Regions from separate parts of the Bacteroides salyersiae genome, predicted to be linked through region 4. Evidence: riboswitches for the same ligand, from Rfam matches in the RefSeq annotation. Region 4 holds a riboswitch; each other region holds the start of a gene.
The links. Region 4 has a riboswitch for cobalamin ahead of accC (acetyl-CoA carboxylase biotin carboxylase subunit). Riboswitches for the same ligand answer to the same signal wherever they lie in the genome.
Positions count from the first base shown of each region.

Region 1: another riboswitch for cobalamin. It lies ahead of RB604_RS03730 (putative transporter); the one in region 4 lies ahead of accC (acetyl-CoA carboxylase biotin carboxylase subunit).
Region 2: another riboswitch for cobalamin. It lies ahead of RB604_RS19640 (leucine-rich repeat protein); the one in region 4 lies ahead of accC (acetyl-CoA carboxylase biotin carboxylase subunit).
Region 3: another riboswitch for cobalamin. It lies ahead of RB604_RS19645 (TonB-dependent receptor); the one in region 4 lies ahead of accC (acetyl-CoA carboxylase biotin carboxylase subunit).

Region 1 is NZ_CP133452.1:1,002,508-1,007,170, forward strand. Features, by position in the region: gene nrdD (anaerobic ribonucleoside-triphosphate reductase) at 1-1,572, opposite strand, end outside; cobalamin riboswitch at 1,698-1,918, opposite strand; cobalamin riboswitch at 2,010-2,215, shown strand; gene RB604_RS03730 (putative transporter) at 2,368-4,056, shown strand; gene RB604_RS03735 (hypothetical protein) at 4,207-4,663, shown strand, end outside.
Region 2 is NZ_CP133452.1:5,104,266-5,108,928, forward strand. Features, by position in the region: gene RB604_RS19630 (efflux RND transporter permease subunit) at 1-79, shown strand, start outside; gene RB604_RS19635 (TolC family protein) at 109-1,383, shown strand; cobalamin riboswitch at 1,650-1,862, shown strand; gene RB604_RS19640 (leucine-rich repeat protein) at 2,316-4,663, shown strand, end outside.
Region 3 is NZ_CP133452.1:5,109,558-5,114,220, forward strand. Features, by position in the region: gene RB604_RS19640 (leucine-rich repeat protein) at 1-1,610, shown strand, start outside; cobalamin riboswitch at 1,810-2,022, shown strand; gene RB604_RS19645 (TonB-dependent receptor) at 2,157-4,166, shown strand; gene RB604_RS19650 (YncE family protein) at 4,175-4,663, shown strand, end outside.
Region 4 is NZ_CP133452.1:5,299,876-5,304,538, forward strand. Features, by position in the region: gene RB604_RS20310 (SIR2 family protein) at 1-541, opposite strand, end outside; gene hdhA (7alpha-hydroxysteroid dehydrogenase) at 696-1,475, shown strand; cobalamin riboswitch at 1,706-1,921, shown strand; gene accC (acetyl-CoA carboxylase biotin carboxylase subunit) at 2,052-3,566, shown strand; gene RB604_RS20325 (acyl-CoA carboxylase biotin carboxyl carrier protein subunit) at 3,579-4,088, shown strand; gene RB604_RS20330 (acyl-CoA carboxylase subunit beta) at 4,088-4,663, shown strand, end outside.

The DNA of each region.
Region 1 (4,663 bases), 1.3 Mb from region 4:
ACCCAAAATCTCCTGCACAAATGCTTCATATTTGGGATTATCATTGATTTCGATTCCCATAAACTGAGCTGCTTCAACCAAACCGTTGACACCGATAGTCAAATATTGACGACTCATATTGATATAACCGGCATCAAACAAAGGTAACATACCTTTTGCCTGCAACTGTTTCAGATTCTCATTGTAAGCCAGTTGTACTTTGTGAACCAAATCGACGACCTCTTCCAGAAAGAAAGGATAAAGCATACCCGACTTCACTGCATGCTGGATACAACGATTCAGATTAATAGTCAATACACTCTTCGAACCGGTAGAAACCCCGCCGGCACCTAACGTATAACTGAAACCATTATCTTGTATTTCATTACGCAAACGGCAACAGCTACTTAGGGAATCGGCATTATCACTCATATAGGTAAAGAAAGAGTGCCCTCCGGCATACATTTCGGCAGTGAAATCTCCATATTCTTTATCTAATACGTCACCATCTTTGGTCAGCAATGCCATTGTTTCGACAGGAAACGTCAAAACGGTCCGTGTGCGTTCCTTATTAAACCACCTCATAAAGCGCTTTTGCAACCAACTCAAAGAATCCCAATCGGGTTTACTTCCATCGGGAAAAACAAAATGCTCGAAAAGACTATTGAAATAGTACTTGTCATAATAGGCTACATTCCAAAATACCGCCTGAAAATTCCGTGCACCCGTAGGCTGATTAATAGAATACACTATCTGTTCAAAACAATCCGTTATAATCTTATCGATCGTTCTTTGCTTAGCAGACAAATCAACAACCTTGTCAGCGTGTTTATAGTAATCCTGTCCATACTCCAAGCCTACAAAATAATTCATGTACATTAAAAACTCCGGAGTAGCGCATGCACCGCTCAACATACTGGATACAATGAATACCATGTTGACAAATCCTCCACAGAAAGATTTCAGATTAGTCGGAGCCGTCGAATTGCCTCCCACACCCACAGTGCCGTTTATCAACCAAGGATACATGGTGATACTTGCACAGTAATTGGCGAGATTAGTCTCATCATTCTTATAAATAAAATGATGATTCAAAAGTTCAAGATAGCGGTCGGAGACTTCTTTACCATACAAATCTTTCAAACGATCCGTCAATAACCGGCGGTTCAAACGAATAAAATTCGATTTTGGCAATTCACCTATCAAAGTAGCGATGTTCTTGTTCTCCACATTTGCATTTGCATCATATTTACTGCCGGTAGCAGGATTGGAAGCGTCACAATAATCAAGCAAGAATCTAAGCTTGTCTCTGACTTCACGGTCTTCCAAATGCTTCTGACGATACAGCATATATGCTTTTGCAACACTGTAATAATGCTCTGCCATCAGAGCTACTTCCACCTGATTCTGGATTTCTTCCACACTGGTTCCATCACTGACACTGACACGGCTCAATACATTGGTAATGACATCCTGTGTAGCAAAACTCCCTACTGACAAAAAAGCTTTGGCAATCGCATTTTTAATCTTATCAAGAGAAAACACTTCTCTTTTCCCATCTCTTTTGATAATGAATATCTCCGAACTAATCATACTTATAAATTAAGATTTAACAAATAAATTCATCATAAAGCTATTCAAATACGACAATTCACGGAGGTCAGTAATAAAATGAAATCGGTAGAATCCACTCCATCGCCTTTCACCCGAAAGCCTTGAATGAGGTAATGAAACCGGCAGGTCTTCTGACTTGTTTTTATTACAACGCCTTCCCGATTCTATAAAAATAACCAGTGGCAAAGATTGTTGTAACATTTCTCTTTCAAATGCAAGAGATAAAACTTACAGCTACGGGGATAGTCCCTGATTTTCACAGGATTCCCTTTTAATTCCGGTTCGCATTGAAGCTACTTCAGAAACCGATATTGCTGACAAAGTTAGAAATTAAATCAAGAATTCAACTTGAAAAGGAAAAAATATTCAGCCGTATCTTTTTTCTTCGTTTCTTCCCCATTGAATTATAAAATCGACTATCTTTGCCCCGAATTGGTTGCGGATAGACATTTCGACTATTCGGATTAAAAGGGAATCGGGTGAAAATCCCGGACAGTCCCGCTGCTGTGAAACTCTGCTAATATCTTGAAAACAGACCTTTGCCACTGGTTCTTTTTATAGAACCGGGAAGGCTTCAAGATAAGGAGTCAGTCAGAAGACCTGCCATTCATCAAAGGCTGTTTTTACTCGTGGGATTAGGAAAGCAGTGTGAAAGAAGATGAATCCAATGAAAGAACCTGCGAAAGAGATACCTGTAAATATGGGTATGTCTATGTTGTGATACAATTAATCGAGGTTCTGTGGTTGATACATTAAAGACAAATTTATTATATTATGGAACTTCTCAGAAACCTTTTCGAAGGATACCCCAATCTTTGGGGTGGTGGAGTGGCACACTCCGTACTTATTTTATCGTTGGTTATAGCCTTCGGTATCATACTGGCTAAAATAAAGATAGCCGGAATTTCATTGGGTGTCACATGGATACTTTTCGTCGGTATCGTATTCGGGCATTTCAACCTGAGCTTAGACGAACATCTGCTACACTTCCTAAAGGAATTCGGATTGATATTATTTGTCTACTCCATCGGTTTACAGGTAGGGCCTGGTTTCTTTTCCGCTTTTAAAAAGGGAGGATTTACACTGAACATGCTCGCCATGACAACTATCTTTCTGAGTGTTGTTATTACCATCATCCTACACTTCGCCACAGGCGTTCCCATCACAACAATGGTCGGAATTCTTTCCGGTGCCGTCACCAATACCCCGGGATTGGGTGCTGCCCAACAGGCCAACAGTGACCTGAACGGTATCGATGCGCCTGAGATAGCAATGGGATACGCCGTAGCCTATCCACTCGGAGTGGTGGGTGCTATCCTTTCATTACTTGCCTTGAAGTATATTTTAAATATCAATACGACCAAAGAAGAGGCCGATGCGGAAAAAGGATTAGGACACTTACAAGAACTGACTGTACGTCCCGTCACCTTAGTTATAAAAAATGAGGCGATAAACGGAAAGGCAATTAAAGATATACGCCCGTTGGTAAACCGGAATTTTGTTATTTCGCGTATACGTTATCATGAAGGAAACAAAGAGACGGAATTGGTTAACTCGGGTACTATCCTGCATTTGGATGATGAGATTTTAATTATCTCCAATCCGATAGATATTGAGGCTATCACGGTCTTCTTCGGTAAACAAGTGGAGGTAGAATGGGAACAGGTTAGTAAGAATCTGATTTCAAGACGTATCCTGATTACCAAACCCGAACTGAATGGAAAAACGCTGTCACAACTGAAAATACGAAATAATTTCGGCGCAAATATCACCCGCATCAATCGTTCGGGAGTAGACCTTGTAGCCGCTCCGAGCCTGCAATTGCAGATGGGCGACCGTGTAACAGTAGTCGGTAGCGAACTGGCTGTAGGACATGCCGAGAAGGTCTTGGGAAACTCAATGAAACGACTGAACCATCCCAATCTTATTCCGATATTTATAGGTATCGCTTTGGGATGTATCTTAGGAAGTATTCCATTTATGTTTCCGGGCATTCCTCAACCGGTCAAGCTGGGACTTGCGGGAGGCCCGCTCATCGTATCGATCCTTATCAGCCGTTTCGGCCCACAATACAAAATGATTACTTATACCACCATGAGTGCCAATCTGATGGTTAGAGAAATAGGCATTTCACTCTTTCTTGCCTGTGTAGGATTAGGAGCCGGTAAGGGATTCATAGAAACTGTTGTGAACGAAGGAGGTTATGTTTGGATCGGTTATGGGGCCATCATCACTGTTATCCCATTATTAATAACGGGGCTTATCGGACGTTATGGCTGTAAATTGAACTACTATACGCTCATCGGAGTATTGTCCGGAGCCAATACCAATCCACCCGCTCTTGCCTACTCGAATGACCTGACTTCTTGCGACGCTCCCGCCGTAGGCTATGCTACCGTATATCCGTTGGCCATGTTTCTGCGCGTACTTACGGCACAGCTACTGATACTTTCATTATCATAAATACAACATTATACATACCTTTCAAATCATAAAAGATACCACTTTGTATTTACACAAAACGGGGAATGGCGATTACAGTAGTTTTTGCCACTTCCCCGTTGTAATTTAAAGATTATCACGTATCTTTGCAAACTCAAATAAATACAAATTATGGCTATTACAATCAAAAAAGTATCTGGAAGAAAAGAACTAAAAAAGTTTATTCGTTTCAATTTCAAGATGTATAAGGGTAACCCTTATTCTGTTCCCGATCTTTATGACGATATGCTTAATACGTTCAACAAAAAGAAAAACGCTGCATTTGAATTTTGTGAGGCCGAATACTTTCTGGCTTATAAAAATGATGAACTGGTAGGCCGTGTAGCAGCCATTATCAACCATAAAGCCAATGAGAAATGGAATAAAAAAGATGTACGTTTCGGTTGGATAGATTTCATTGACGACATAGAAGTATCTTCTGCATTGCTGAAAGCCGTAGAAGAATGGGGCAAAGCCAAAGGCATGACAGACATCCAAGGCCCATTGGGATTTACCGACTTCGATGCAGAAGGTATGCTGATAGAAGGATTTGACCAGCTCAGCACCATGGCGACAATCTACAACTATC
Region 2 (4,663 bases), 200 kb from region 4:
GGTAGCCTATTGCGCTATTCACAGAATAAAAGGAGACCTTCCTGCACAAAACGGAATGACAGACAATGAGAATAAATAATAAAATAGAAATGATAAATAGACATTAAGATGATGAGAATTCAGATATTAATACTTGCACTGCTGTGCTACGGAATAGATGCCACAGCACAGCAGGCACATCTCAGTCGTGAAGCCTATCGCGACCGGGTGGAAAACTATAGCCAGATACTAAAGCAACAACAGTTGAAAAGCGTGGCAAGCATGGAAGGACGCAAAATTGCTTTTACCGGATTCCTGCCACAAGTGGATATTACAGGCGAAGGCACCTTGAATCTGAAAGAAATGGATGCATGGGACGGTCCGGCAGGACAATACCGTAACCATACTTATCAGGGGGTATTTGTTGTAGCACAGCCATTGTATACCGGTGGCGCCTTACGGGCCCAAAACAAAATAGCGCAAGCGGATGAAAAATTAGACAGGCTGAATGCTGAACTCACTTTGGATCAGATACACTATCAGAGCGATGCCGTATATTGGAACGCTGCTGCCAGTCGCGCCATGCTGGAAGCCGCCGCCCGGTATGAAGAAATAGTAAAACAACAGTTCGACATCATACAAGACCGTTTCAATGACGGCATGATCAGCCGTACAGACCTGTTAATGATCTCTACCCGTAAAAAGGAAGCCGAGCTACAATACATCAAAGCGCGTCAGAATTATACGTTAGCATTGCAGAAACTGAACATATTAATGGGCGAAGATCCGAATGCACCGGTAGACAGCCTGTGTGCCATCGGAGTGATCTGCGAACCGGTAACGCTTATGAACCTGGATGACGTATTACAACGCCGCGCCGACTACGCAAGTACGGAAGTCAACATACAGAAAAGTGAAGCACAACGAAAAGCCGCCCTCAGCCAGTACAATCCTCAAATAAACATGTTCCTCACCGGCGGTTGGGCTACGGCATCGCCCAATATGGGCTACGATGTCTCTTTCACCCCCATTCTCGGCATGAACGTAAATATTCCCATCTTCCGTTGGGGAGCACGCTTCAAGGCCAACCGCCAACAAAAAGCTTATATAGGCATACAAAAGTTACAGCAGAGCTACGTGACAGATAATATCAACGAAGAACTTTCTGCCACCCTCACCAAATTGACGGAAACGGAACATCAAGTAACCACTGCACAAGAAACCATGGAACTGGCAGAGGAGAACCTCGACCTGGCTACTTTTTCTTATAATGAAGGAAAAGCAAGCATGGTAGATGTGCTTTCGGCGCAACTTTCGTGGACGCAAGCCCATTCTAACCTTATCAATGCACATCTTGCAGCCAAAATGGCAGTAGCCGAATACCGAAAAGTAATCAGTGAATAAAAAGGTATACAGTGCCAATCAGTTTCAAATAGCTTGAAACGATCCGTTCCAACATAATAAAACCATTCGTTTCAATTAGATGGAACCATGAGTTTCAATTAGATGGAACGATTCGTTCCAATAAGTTGAAACAGAATAAGGTATTCTGTACTTTCATGTTTGATAGTTACTCTGTTTTCAAATCAACAGAATAACTACCAAACATTACTGTCGCATACATCTATTAAAAAAATATCTGTTTTTTTCTCTCTATTACTTAATAAATTTCTAACTTTGCCGCGCATTGGTTCATTTTTCCCAAGCATTCAGAAAAATGATTAAAAGGGAATCAGGTGAGAATCCTGAACAGTCCCGTTGCTGTATGTTTCATAAAAGCGTGATGAACACTACCTCATGCCACTGAGAGGCTTCTAAGCCGATTGGGAAGGCGTTTATTCACGGAAACGAGTCAGAAGACCTGCCATGCAACATGTTCAATAGCTTTCGAGGACGAGCTATGAATCCACTGATTTGTACACAAAAAGTTGTGTACAGAAAAGGTTATTCATACATATTGGTACTCTTTGAAGCTATTTGATGGAAAAGTAACTATCAAATAGAAATATTAATGGGAAAAACTATGTTCCAACGTTTCCTATGTGTAGTAGGAATGTGTAGTTTGCTTTTGCCTGTGGAGGCACAAAGCAGTAAAAACTTACGAGGTATAAATAAAGCAACAAATAATCGGAATATTGTTTTTAGATTATAACCTATGTGATAAATTCTTACGCCTGTAAATCTTGAACAAAAGAAACATTTTTATTTTAATATTAAACTATGATAAAATGAGAAAAATTTACTCTTTAATTCTTTTACTGTTTGTCACATGGCAGGTTTCTGCCCAAGTTTCAGTACAGGGTCAACCTCACCCTGTCGCAAAACAGTTAGTACCAATGAAAGCTATTGCAGAAGGTACTTTTACAATGGAAATGATTGAAAATTGGACTGGCGAAGGTGAAAATAAAGCCGCATTAGCTATCCAATGGAATGCAGAAGGAGAAACTAATGCTTTAGTATGGGGATATCGTTGGGATGGTGAAGCTACAGGAGAGAAAATGATCAGAGATATTGCAGCTGCTGATCCACGTTTTTTCTGTATGACAGAAACCGGAACAGCATATGGTTCCACAATTGCAGGTCTCGGATATGATGTTAACAAAAGTGGCGACTTTGCCGTTCAAAAAGATGGAAAAATTTACTATCCGGACGAAGAGGGCGTAATATTCACCGGAGGTTATGGATATGACGGTTTCACTTGCCTTGACCCAGAAGATTATTGGCAATCAGGCTGGTATCAAGGATATTGGTCTTATTGGCTAAAAAGTTCAGATGAAAGTGCCTGGGGCTACAGTGGTGTAGGCGCCACAGGCAGAAAATTAACAGACGGTTGTTGGGATGGATGGAATTTTGCTGTTAACATGAGTTCTCAACCATGGAAAGAAATGGCCCCTGCTGCTAAAAACGGCCCCACAGCACCATCAATAAAAATTCAACCTGAAAGTATTGTTGTTTCACCTGGTGAATCAGCAACCTTTGCTCCCGAATTTAAAGGAGATACTCTTGTTTATCAATGGTATAAAAATGAAATAGCAATACCTGATGCAAAAACTCCTCATTACACAATTCCGTCAGTTACAGTTGAAGATGCAGGTTCTTACTATTGCATTGTTAAGAATATCCTTGATGAAATCTCCACTGATACCGTAACTTTGACTGTAGGAAATAAAAACATAACTGCTATTCCTGGAAGCGAACCTAATACCGCAATAGTCACCTATGATGATTCATATATAACCTATTCCGGATTACTGACAATTCCTTCTACGATCAAACTTAATGGTAGTGATTACTCCATCATAGGCATTGATAATATGGCTTTTAAAGGATGCAACAAATTAACTTCTATAATCCTTCCGGACAATCTGACTACTTTAGGAGAAAAAGCTTTCAGCGGTTGCACAGCATTATCATCAATTATATTGCCTAACGAAGTAGAACAAATCGGAGATGAAACCTTTAGTGGATGTTCTGCCCTTACATCCATTACTGTAAATGATAAATTAAAAAGTATCGGACGAGCAGCTTTTGAAAATTGTATAGCATTAACAGACATCATTCTCCCTGACAATGTAGAAACCATCGGTTCTTCAACATTTAAGAATTGCGAAAAACTATCTTCTGTTATTTTAGGAAACTCAATAACAGAGTTAGGCGATTCTACTTTCCTTGGATGTAGTACACTAAAAAATATCATATTGCCATCCTCACTTCAAAAGATAGGGGTTCGTTCATTCAACGGATGTTCATCATTAATCAATGTAGAATTAGGTCATATCAACTCTATCGGAGACGTAGCATTCAACGGCTGTACAGCATTAACATCGATAACTTTCCCTAATAATCTTACTTCTATCGGAAACTATGCATTCTCAGGTTGTACTGAGCTTTCTTCCATTACTTTTGAGGAAGAAAAATTAAACCAATCCACATTGGAATTATCATCAATGACTATTGGGAACTATGCATTTGAAGGATGTACCAAAATAAATACACTGACAATACCTGATAAAGTAACTACTCTCGGTAACTATGCGTTCAACAAATGCGAAGCTCTAACATCCGTTTCATTCGGAAACGGACTTGTGTCCATCGGAAATTACGCTTTTGGAGATTGCAAAAAACTAACGACTGTAACATTCGGTACATCTCTTGAAACAATCGGTGAACGGGCATTCTCAAATACACAATTACCCTCGCTCACCCTACCCTCTACAACCAAAATTATTGGCGATTGGGCTTTCTATGGTTGTCCGTTAAATAGTATCGAATTTAATAACGGTCTACAAACAATCGGTAGCCGGGCATTTTATGGAGTTTCGGTAGAAAGTCTGAATATTCCTAATAGTGTTACCAGTTTAGGAAGTTATGCATTCAGCAACTGCAAAAATTTAAGTTCAGTAGTTCTCGGTACTGGTATTACTAAAATTGAAGATTATACTTTCAATTCATGTTCATCGCTAAGTAATATCGAATGTCCTTCAGTAACAGAAATAGGAGCAAGCGCTTTCGCTTCATGTTCTATATTGAAAGACATCCCCTTAAACGAAAACATTACAACATTGGGAAACGGAGCATTCAAAAGCTGCAAAGCTATTACATCAGTAACAGTACCCAATAGTGTAACCGATATGGGCACCAGCATTTTCGACGGCTGCACGGAACTTTTATCCGCAACACTTGG
Region 3 (4,663 bases), 190 kb from region 4:
TTACATCCCTTGCAACCTATACATTCAATGGTTGTTCCGCCTTAGAATGCATCTATATCAAATCTGAATCTGTGCCGACAGCGAGTAGTAACACATTTACCAATGTACCGGAAACCTGTATAATTTTTGTTCCAGAAACATCTGTCAATGCTTATAAAGAAGCTAACTATTGGAAGAACTTTATCATCTCCCCATGGCTCTCCAGCCTTGAAATAGTATCAACTACACCGTCTATGGACTTCGGGAATGGAGAAGAAGCAAATATTGACAAGGACACAAAAACTTTCACTATTACATTCAACCGTAATATCGTAGAGAAAGACAACATCTCTGCCACATTAAAGTTTGAAGACGAATTGGTGAATGATCAGGTACTGACTGTATCATATGCAGATAATGTTCTGACTCTGAACAGAGAAGGAGAAAGATTGCCTGCCGGTAAATACACACTGGTATTAACGACTTCCGAATCTGTATTGAATATTACATTCAATGTAGAACCATGGTTACCTGAACTGGAAATAGTATCAACCACACCGTCTATGGACTTCGGGAATGGAGAAGAAGCAAATATTGACAAGGATACAAAAACTTTCACTATTACATTCAACCGTAATATCGTAGAGGAAGACAATATCTCTGCTACATTAAAGCTTGAGGACGAAGTGGTGAATGATCAGGTACTGACTGCATCATATGCAGATAATGTTCTGACTCTGAACAGAGAAGGAGAAAGATTGCCTGCCGGTAAATACACACTGGTATTAACGACTTCCGAATCTGTATTGAATATTACATTCAATGTAGAACCATGGTTACCTGAACTGGAAATAGTATCAACTACACCGTCTATGGACTTCGGGAATGGAGAAGAAGCAAATATTGACAAGGATACAAAAACTTTCACTATTACATTCAACCGTAATATCGTAGAGGAAGACAACATCTCTGCTACATTAAAGTTTGAGGACGAAGTGGTGAATGACCAGGTACTGACTGCATCATATGCAGATAATGTTCTGACTCTGAACAGAGAAGGAGAAAGATTGTCTGCCGGTAAATACACACTGGTATTAACGACTTCCGAATCTGTATTGAATATTACATTCAATGTAGAACCATGGTTACCTGAACTGGAAATAGTATCAACTACACCGTCTATGGACTTCGGGAATGGAGAAGAAGCAAATATTGACAAGGATACAAAAACTTTCACTATTACATTCAACCGTAATATCGTAGAGGAAGACAACATCTCTGCTACATTAAAGTTTGAGGACGAAGTGGTGAATGACCAGGTACTGACTGCATCATATGCAGATAATGTTCTGACTCTGAACAGAGAAGGAGAAAGATTGTCTGCCGGTAAATACACACTGGTATTAACGACTTCCGAATCTGTATTGAATATTACATTCAATGTAATAAATGGTGGTGTCGGCATAGAAAATCAGTCATCTGAAAAAATAGTTCATACAAAAGAGTATTATACAATAAATGGCACAGCTTTACCACAACCCATACCAGGCTTTAATATTATCAAAATCACCTATGAGGACGGTACAGTTGAGGTATCCAAAATATATATAAGGTCTTCGGTTAACCAATAACGAGCAGTTTATTATATAAGATACCAAGTAAATTTTAAATAAAATCTAAAATCTTTGTTCTTCGAAGTTATCACTTCTTAGAACAAAGATTTTTTACAAATAGATTTTCCAAATAATATTTATAACTTATTGAATTTTTAATAGATAATGAAACAAAAAAATAAAATTTCCATAATACATCTCTATTTCTTAATAAATTCATAAATTTGCCATGCATTGGTTTATTTTTTCCAAGCATACGGAAATAATAATTAAAAGGGAATCAGGTGGGAATCCTGAACAGTCCCGTTGCTGTGTGTTTCATTAAAATGTAGTAAATACATACTTCATGCCACTGAAAGACCAAGAGTCGATTGGGAAGGCGTTTACTATAGAAACAAGTCAGAAGACCTGCCATGCAATATGTTCAATAGCTTTCGAGGACGAGCTATGAAGTGGAAATGCTATACTTTAACAACAAGTATCAGCTTCTTTATTTCATATATATCTAATAACTTAAACAATTTGATAATTAAAGGTATAAACCATTATCAAACAAATTAACGCATGGGAATCAAAGCTAAGTGGTTCACAGGAATATTCCTGACACTGAATGCATTATTACATGCGCAACAAAATAAAATAGATACGTTGCGCATTTATCATATAGATGAAGTTACTATTACTTCATCTAAAGTATCGTCTAAAGAAATTATTCCTGTACAAATCATGGAAGGAAAACAATTGGAAAAACTATCAGTACATTCTGTTGCAGATGCCATACGTTATTTTTCTGGAGTGCAAATTAAAGACTTTGGAGGAATAGGTGGACTAAAAACCGTTAACATACGAAGTATGGGAACGAACCATGTTGGTATATTTTACGATGGCATTGAACTGGGAAACGCCCAGAATGGGCAAATTGACCTCGGTCGTTTTTCTCTTGACAATATGGAGGCAGTTTCCCTATACAACGGACAACGCAGTGCCATATTCCAGTCTGCTAAAGATTTCGGATCAGCAGGTACCGTTTATTTGCAAAGTCGTATACCAAGATTCAATGGAAACAAACAATATAATATTCGAGGAAATTTTAAGACCGGTTCCTTCGGAGTTATCAATCCTTCCGTACTTTGGGAGCAAAAATTAAACGAACGCCTTTCTGCATCTTTAAGTTCCGAATACATGTATACCACCGGGCGTTATAAATATCGCTATAAAACAACCGGAGGATACGATACAACCGCAGTACGTAAAAATGGAGATGTTAACTCCATCCGGGTGGAAAGTGGCTTATATGGAAAAATCAACAAAGGTGAATGGAAAGGAAAAGCCTATTTTTATCATTCAGAAAGAGGACTTCCCGGAGCTATGGTCCGGAATAAACTGTTTCATGAAGACCGCCAATGGGATACCAACCTATTTATTCAATCATCTTTTAAAAAACATTTCTCAGATAAATACGGACTATTAGTCAATGGGAAATATGCCTATGATTATTTACATTATCTGGCCGATCCGAATAAAGATGCCAGCTTGATGTACGTAGAAAACCATTACCGACAACAAGAAATTTATCTTTCTGTTGCCAACTTATACTCTTTCAATAAATATTGGAGTGCATCCATTGCATTAGACTATCAATGGAATAAACTAGATGCTGACCTGTACAAATTTCCTTACCCGAATCGTCACACCACACTTGTTTCCATAGCAAGTGCTCTGAACTTCGAACAGTTCAAGTTACAGGCCAGTGTATTGGGTACATTTGTATCCGATCATGTTCGTACAGACACAATGTCTATGGAAAATAAAAAGCAGATCACTCCCACCGTTGTGGCCTCCTGGAAACCTATACGTAAAACAAATTTCCATTTACGAGGTTTTTACAAGAACATCTTTCGCATGCCAACCCTAAACGATTTGTATTATACATTTATTGGTAATATAAAACTAAAACCCGAATTCACTAATCAGTATAATTTAGGGTTTACTTATGCACCTATTCTTCAAAACAAATGGTTAAAAAACATCGAACTACAAGCAGATGTTTACTATAATGAAGTGAAAAATAAAATAGTAGCTGTCCCCACTTCCAATCAGTTCCGCTGGACAATGATGAATCTCGGTATGGTAGAAATACGAGGATTAGATATAGCCATACAAACTAACTGGGAATTACCTAAACAATTTTCTATTGATACCCGTCTCACCTATACTTATCAAAAGGCACAAGATTTCACCAATCCCAAAGAAGAATATTACGGAGATCAAATACCATACATCCCCTGGCACAGTGGCTCATTGATTATTAATGCCAGTTGGCAAAACTGGGATGTCAATTATAGTTTCATTTATACCGGTGAACGATATGACCAACGAGCCAACATTCCAGAAAATTATGCCCCAGAATGGTATACGAACGACATTTCACTCTCTCGAAGTTTTCGTATTCGAAATACTCTCTACCGATTGACAGCAGAAGTCAACAACCTTTTCAACCAACAGTTTGAAGTGGTGAAATGCTATCCAATGCCAGGTACCAACTATAAATTCATTCTTACCATCCAAATATAATTATTAGCATGAAAAAATTATCATTCATTCTATTATTATCCATAAGTTGTTTTCTGATATGTTCCTGTCGGGGGGAAGATGAGGTACTTGTACGATCTACCGGCACGCAGGTACAAGCTCCTATGGATATAAAGTCTATTACAGGTTTCTATTTGCTAAACGAAGGAAACATGGGAAGTAATAAATGTACATTAGATTATATGGACTATGCAACAGGCTACTATCACAAAAATATATATGCAGAAACCAATCCTTCCGTTGTCTTGGAATTAGGCGATGTAGGTAATGATATACAAATCTATGGTGAAAAATTGTATGCTGTTATCAACTGTTCTCATTTTATCGAAGTGATGAACAAAAAAGATGCCCGTCATTTAGGAACGATTGATATTCCTAACTGCCGTTATATTACCTTTCATGAGGGCTATGCTTATGTCAGTTCATATGCCGGTCCCGTGCAAATAGACCCAAATGCACGTTTAGGATATGTAGCCAAA
Region 4 (4,663 bases):
TCGGAAGGCCGGCATCAATGCTGACTCCCGCTCCAAGAAACAATGTATTCTTTCCAATGGAAAACTTATCACGAGCTTTTGTTATCAGATTATCACGTTCATCTTCCCATTCTTCATGGAACTCTTCAACCGTATCAGCGTTGGTATCAGATGAACAAAGTATCTCATTTAAAGATATAATTCTAAAATCTTTGTTGTCATATTTTGCAATAAATTCATCTGGAACATGGCTATTGATATAAACGATACAAAAAGCAGAAACACCCCAATCCGTTTTATTCGTCTTATACATTTCCAGATATCGATGTATCGTGTCAAACAGTAAAGTACCTTTGATTTCCACAATTGTTTTTGGAGGCATTTTCAGTCTTTTACATCCATGAGGGAGCACAATGTCAGCGTAATAGCCTCTGGTTCCCCCAGCAAACATAAATTTCTCCCGTTCTATCGTTTCATCAGAACCGATTAAACTGCTAAATGCTTTATAGACTTCTATTTCTGCAAAACTTCCAAATTCAAGTTTCTTGTATGCAGGTTTCATCTTCGGTGTTGCTTTTATGATGTTGTATATGGTGCGAATATATAAATATTTATTTTAATACAAAAAATGGAAATCATATTAAAGAGAAATTAAAGCAGTAATCTTTTCCATTTCCATATTGTTTTGAATGTAACAATACCCAAAAACATTCCATATGAACAGATTTGAAAATAAAGTAGCTGTTATTACCGGTGCTGCCGGTGGTATAGGCGAAGCAACCACCCGTCGTATCGTCTCCGAAGGCGGTAAAGTTGTTATTGCAGATTACTCAAAAGAAAGGGCAGACAAACTTGCTGCCGAACTGACTCTTTCAGGAGCAGATGTACGTTCCGTTTATTTCTCAGCCACGGAATTACAAAGTTGTAAAGAGCTGATTGCTTTTGCTATAAAAGAATACGGGCAGATCGATATTCTGATAAACAATGTCGGTGGAACCGACCCGAAACGAGATACAAGCATCGAAAAGCTGGACATAGACTATTTTGATGAAGCCTTTCATTTAAACCTTTCCTGTACCATGTATCTCTCACAGTTAGTCATTCCCGTAATGAAAACACATGGCGGTGGTAACATTGTCAATGTGGCTTCCATCAGCGGTATTACAGCCGATTCAAACGGTACGCTTTACGGTGCCAGCAAAGCAGGAGTTATCAATCTTACCAAATATATTGCAACCCAGACAGGCAAGAAAAATATCCGTTGCAATGCTGTAGCCCCGGGATTGGTTCTCACACCTACCGCTTTAAACAATTTGAATGAAGATGTACGGAACATTTTCCTCAGCCAATGTGCAACTCCCTATTTAGGAGAACCGCAGGACATCGCTGCAACCATTGCCTTTCTTGCTTCAGATGATGCACGTTACATCACCGGCCAGACAATTATAGCAGACGGCGGATTGACAATACACAATCCGACAGCAGAACCTGTATAATCTCAACTTTAAGAATAATAACCTTTTTCTATAAAGTTTCTTCAGCCAACAAATACCGGCATTGTAAGGTTTTTAAACATAAATATGATTTACGACTGGTATAATCAGTCAATAGAAGCCTGCCATTGAAAAGATGGCATTTCAGACGTCCGGACCTTATGCTTTCACAGTTCGGATTGCACAAAAAGCAAACTTTCGTGCAAAAAAGATTCGCTTTATTCAATAATTTTCTATATTTGCGCCCGAATTGGTTTGAAATCCGTGGTCAACGGAGGAAGATTAAAAGGGAATCGGGTGTAACTCCCGGACAGTCCCGCTGCTGTGAAGCTCTGTGAAACATCTTACAAATTAACCGGATTCGTGCCACTGATGGAGGTGAAAAATCCATCGGGAAGGCTTGTAAGATGAGAGTCAGTCAGAAGACCTGCCATTCGGATATATATTTTCCTGTCTCGTGGGTTAGAAAGGAAAGTATCGCTGTTAAGCCCCAAATCGTAAAAATACTGTGTTTCATCGGGTGGAGTGTATCCGCAGGGTGGAAAAGCACTAATATATGCATTTAATTGAGAAATGAATATGATAAAAAGAATCTTAGTTGCCAATCGCGGAGAAATTGCCGTGAGGGTAATGCGCTCCTGCCGGGAGATGGAAATAACGAGTATCGCTGTTTTCTCAGAGGCAGACCGCACCGCAAAGCATGTGCTCTATGCCGATGAAGCTTACTGCATCGGCCCGGCCGCATCCAAAGAGAGTTATCTGAATATAGAAAAAATCATCGAAGTGGCCAAATCATGCCATGCAGACGCGATCCATCCCGGATACGGTTTCCTGTCCGAGAATGCAACATTTGCCCGTCGCTGCCGCGAAGAAGGCATTATTTTCATCGGTCCGGAACCGGAAACCATGGAAGCAATGGGAGACAAAATATCCGCCCGTATCAAAATGACAGAAGCGGGTGTACCGGTAGTTCCGGGAACACAGGAGAACTTGAAAAGCGTGGAAGAAGCCGTAGAATTGTGTAACAAGATCGGTTATCCGGTCATGCTGAAAGCATCGATGGGTGGCGGTGGCAAAGGCATGCGACTCATTCATAACGCCGGCGAAGTGGAAGAAGCTTATACCACGGCAAAGAGCGAATCGCTTTCTTCATTCGGAGACGATACGGTATATCTGGAGAAATTCGTAGAAGAACCGCATCATATCGAGTTCCAAATATTGGGCGACAAACATGGCAATGTAATTCACCTCTGCGAACGCGAATGTTCGGTTCAGCGCCGCAATCAGAAAATAGTAGAAGAGAGCCCTTCGGTGTTCATTACTCCGGAGCTCCGTAAGGATATGGGTGAAAAAGCAGTAGCTGCCGCCAAAGCCGTAAACTACATCGGTGCGGGCACTATTGAATTCCTTGTCGATAAACATCGCAATTATTATTTCCTGGAAATGAATACCCGCCTGCAGGTGGAGCACCCGATTACCGAAGAAGTAATCGGTGTGGACCTCGTAAAAGAGCAGATTAAAGTGGCCGACGGACAGGTGATGCAATTAAAACAAGAGGATATCAGACAGCGCGGACATGCCATCGAATGCCGTATCTGTGCAGAAGACACGGAAATGAATTTCATGCCCAGTCCGGGTGTTATCAAGCAAATTACCGAGCCGAACGGCATCGGCGTACGTATCGACAGTTACGTATACGAAGGCTATGAGATTCCGATATATTACGACCCGATGATCGGTAAACTGATTGTATGGGCTACGACACGCGAATATGCCATCGAACGTATGCGCCGTGTGCTTCACGAATATAAACTGACCGGCGTAAAAAACAACATCAGCTACCTGCGTGCCATCATGGATACCCCGGATTTTGTAGAAGGAAACTACAACACGGGATTCATTGCAAAAAACGGAGAATTGCTGCAACAAAGCATCACCCGTACCAGCGAACGCGCCGAAAACATTGCCATGATTGCCGCATACATGGACTATCTGATGAACCTTGAAGAGAACAACAGTGGACTGGCAGCCGACAACCGTCCGATCAGCAAGTGGAAAGAGTTCGGATTGCATAAAGGGGTGCTCAGAATATAAATAACATCAATTATGGAAATTCATATAGGAAACCGCGTGGCCGAAATAGAACTGGTCAGCAAACAAGATAACAAGGTGGTACTCACCATTGACGGAAAAACGTTTGAAGCCGATGTCGTCATGGCGGAAAACGGAACCTGCAACATCCTTATGGACGGCCGCAGTGCCAATGCCCAACTGATTCGCAGCGATAACGGAAAAAGCTACAAAGTGAATACACACTACAGCAGCTTCAACATCGACATCGTAGACAGCCAGGCCAAATACCTGCGCATGCGTAAAAAAGGGGAAGAGGAACAAAATGACCGCATCACCTCGCCAATGCCGGGAAAGGTGGTAAAAATCCCTGTTACTGCAGGACAAAAAATGAAAGCCGGCGAAACAGCCATCGTCATCGAAGCCATGAAAATGCAGAGCAATTACAAAGTGACTTCAGATTGCCGCATTAAAGAAATTCTGGTACAAGAAGGTGACAACATCACCGGTGACCAGACATTGATAACCCTTGAAACAATAGAATAATGGAGGAAATGAATAAAGCATATGCCACGTTCGAAGAGCGTGACCGTATGGCTTCCCTCGGTGGAGGCATCGACAAGATAGAGAAACAGCATGAAAGCGGGAAAATGACCGCCCGTGAACGGATCGACATGCTGCTGGACAAAGGCACGTTTGTGGAACTGGACAAACTGATGGTGCACCGTTGTACCAACTATGGCATGGACAAGAATAAGATTCCGGGAGACGGAGTTGTTTCGGGCTACGGAAAGATAGACGGACGCCAGGTATTCGTATATGCATACGATTTCACCGTATACGGCGGTTCTCTGTCGGCATCCAACGCAAGAAAAATCGTAAAGGTGCAACAGTTGGCTCTCAAGAACGGTGCACCGATCATTGCCTTGAATGATTCGGGAGGCGCACGTATTCAGGAAGGCATCGAGAGTCTTTCAGGCTATGCCAATATATTCTACCAGAATACGATCGCAAGTGGAGTAATTCCGCAAATCTCCGCCATTCTCGGCCCTTGTGCAGGAGGTGCCTGCTACTCTCCGGCACTGACAGACTTCATCTTTATGGTAAAAGAGAAAAGTCAT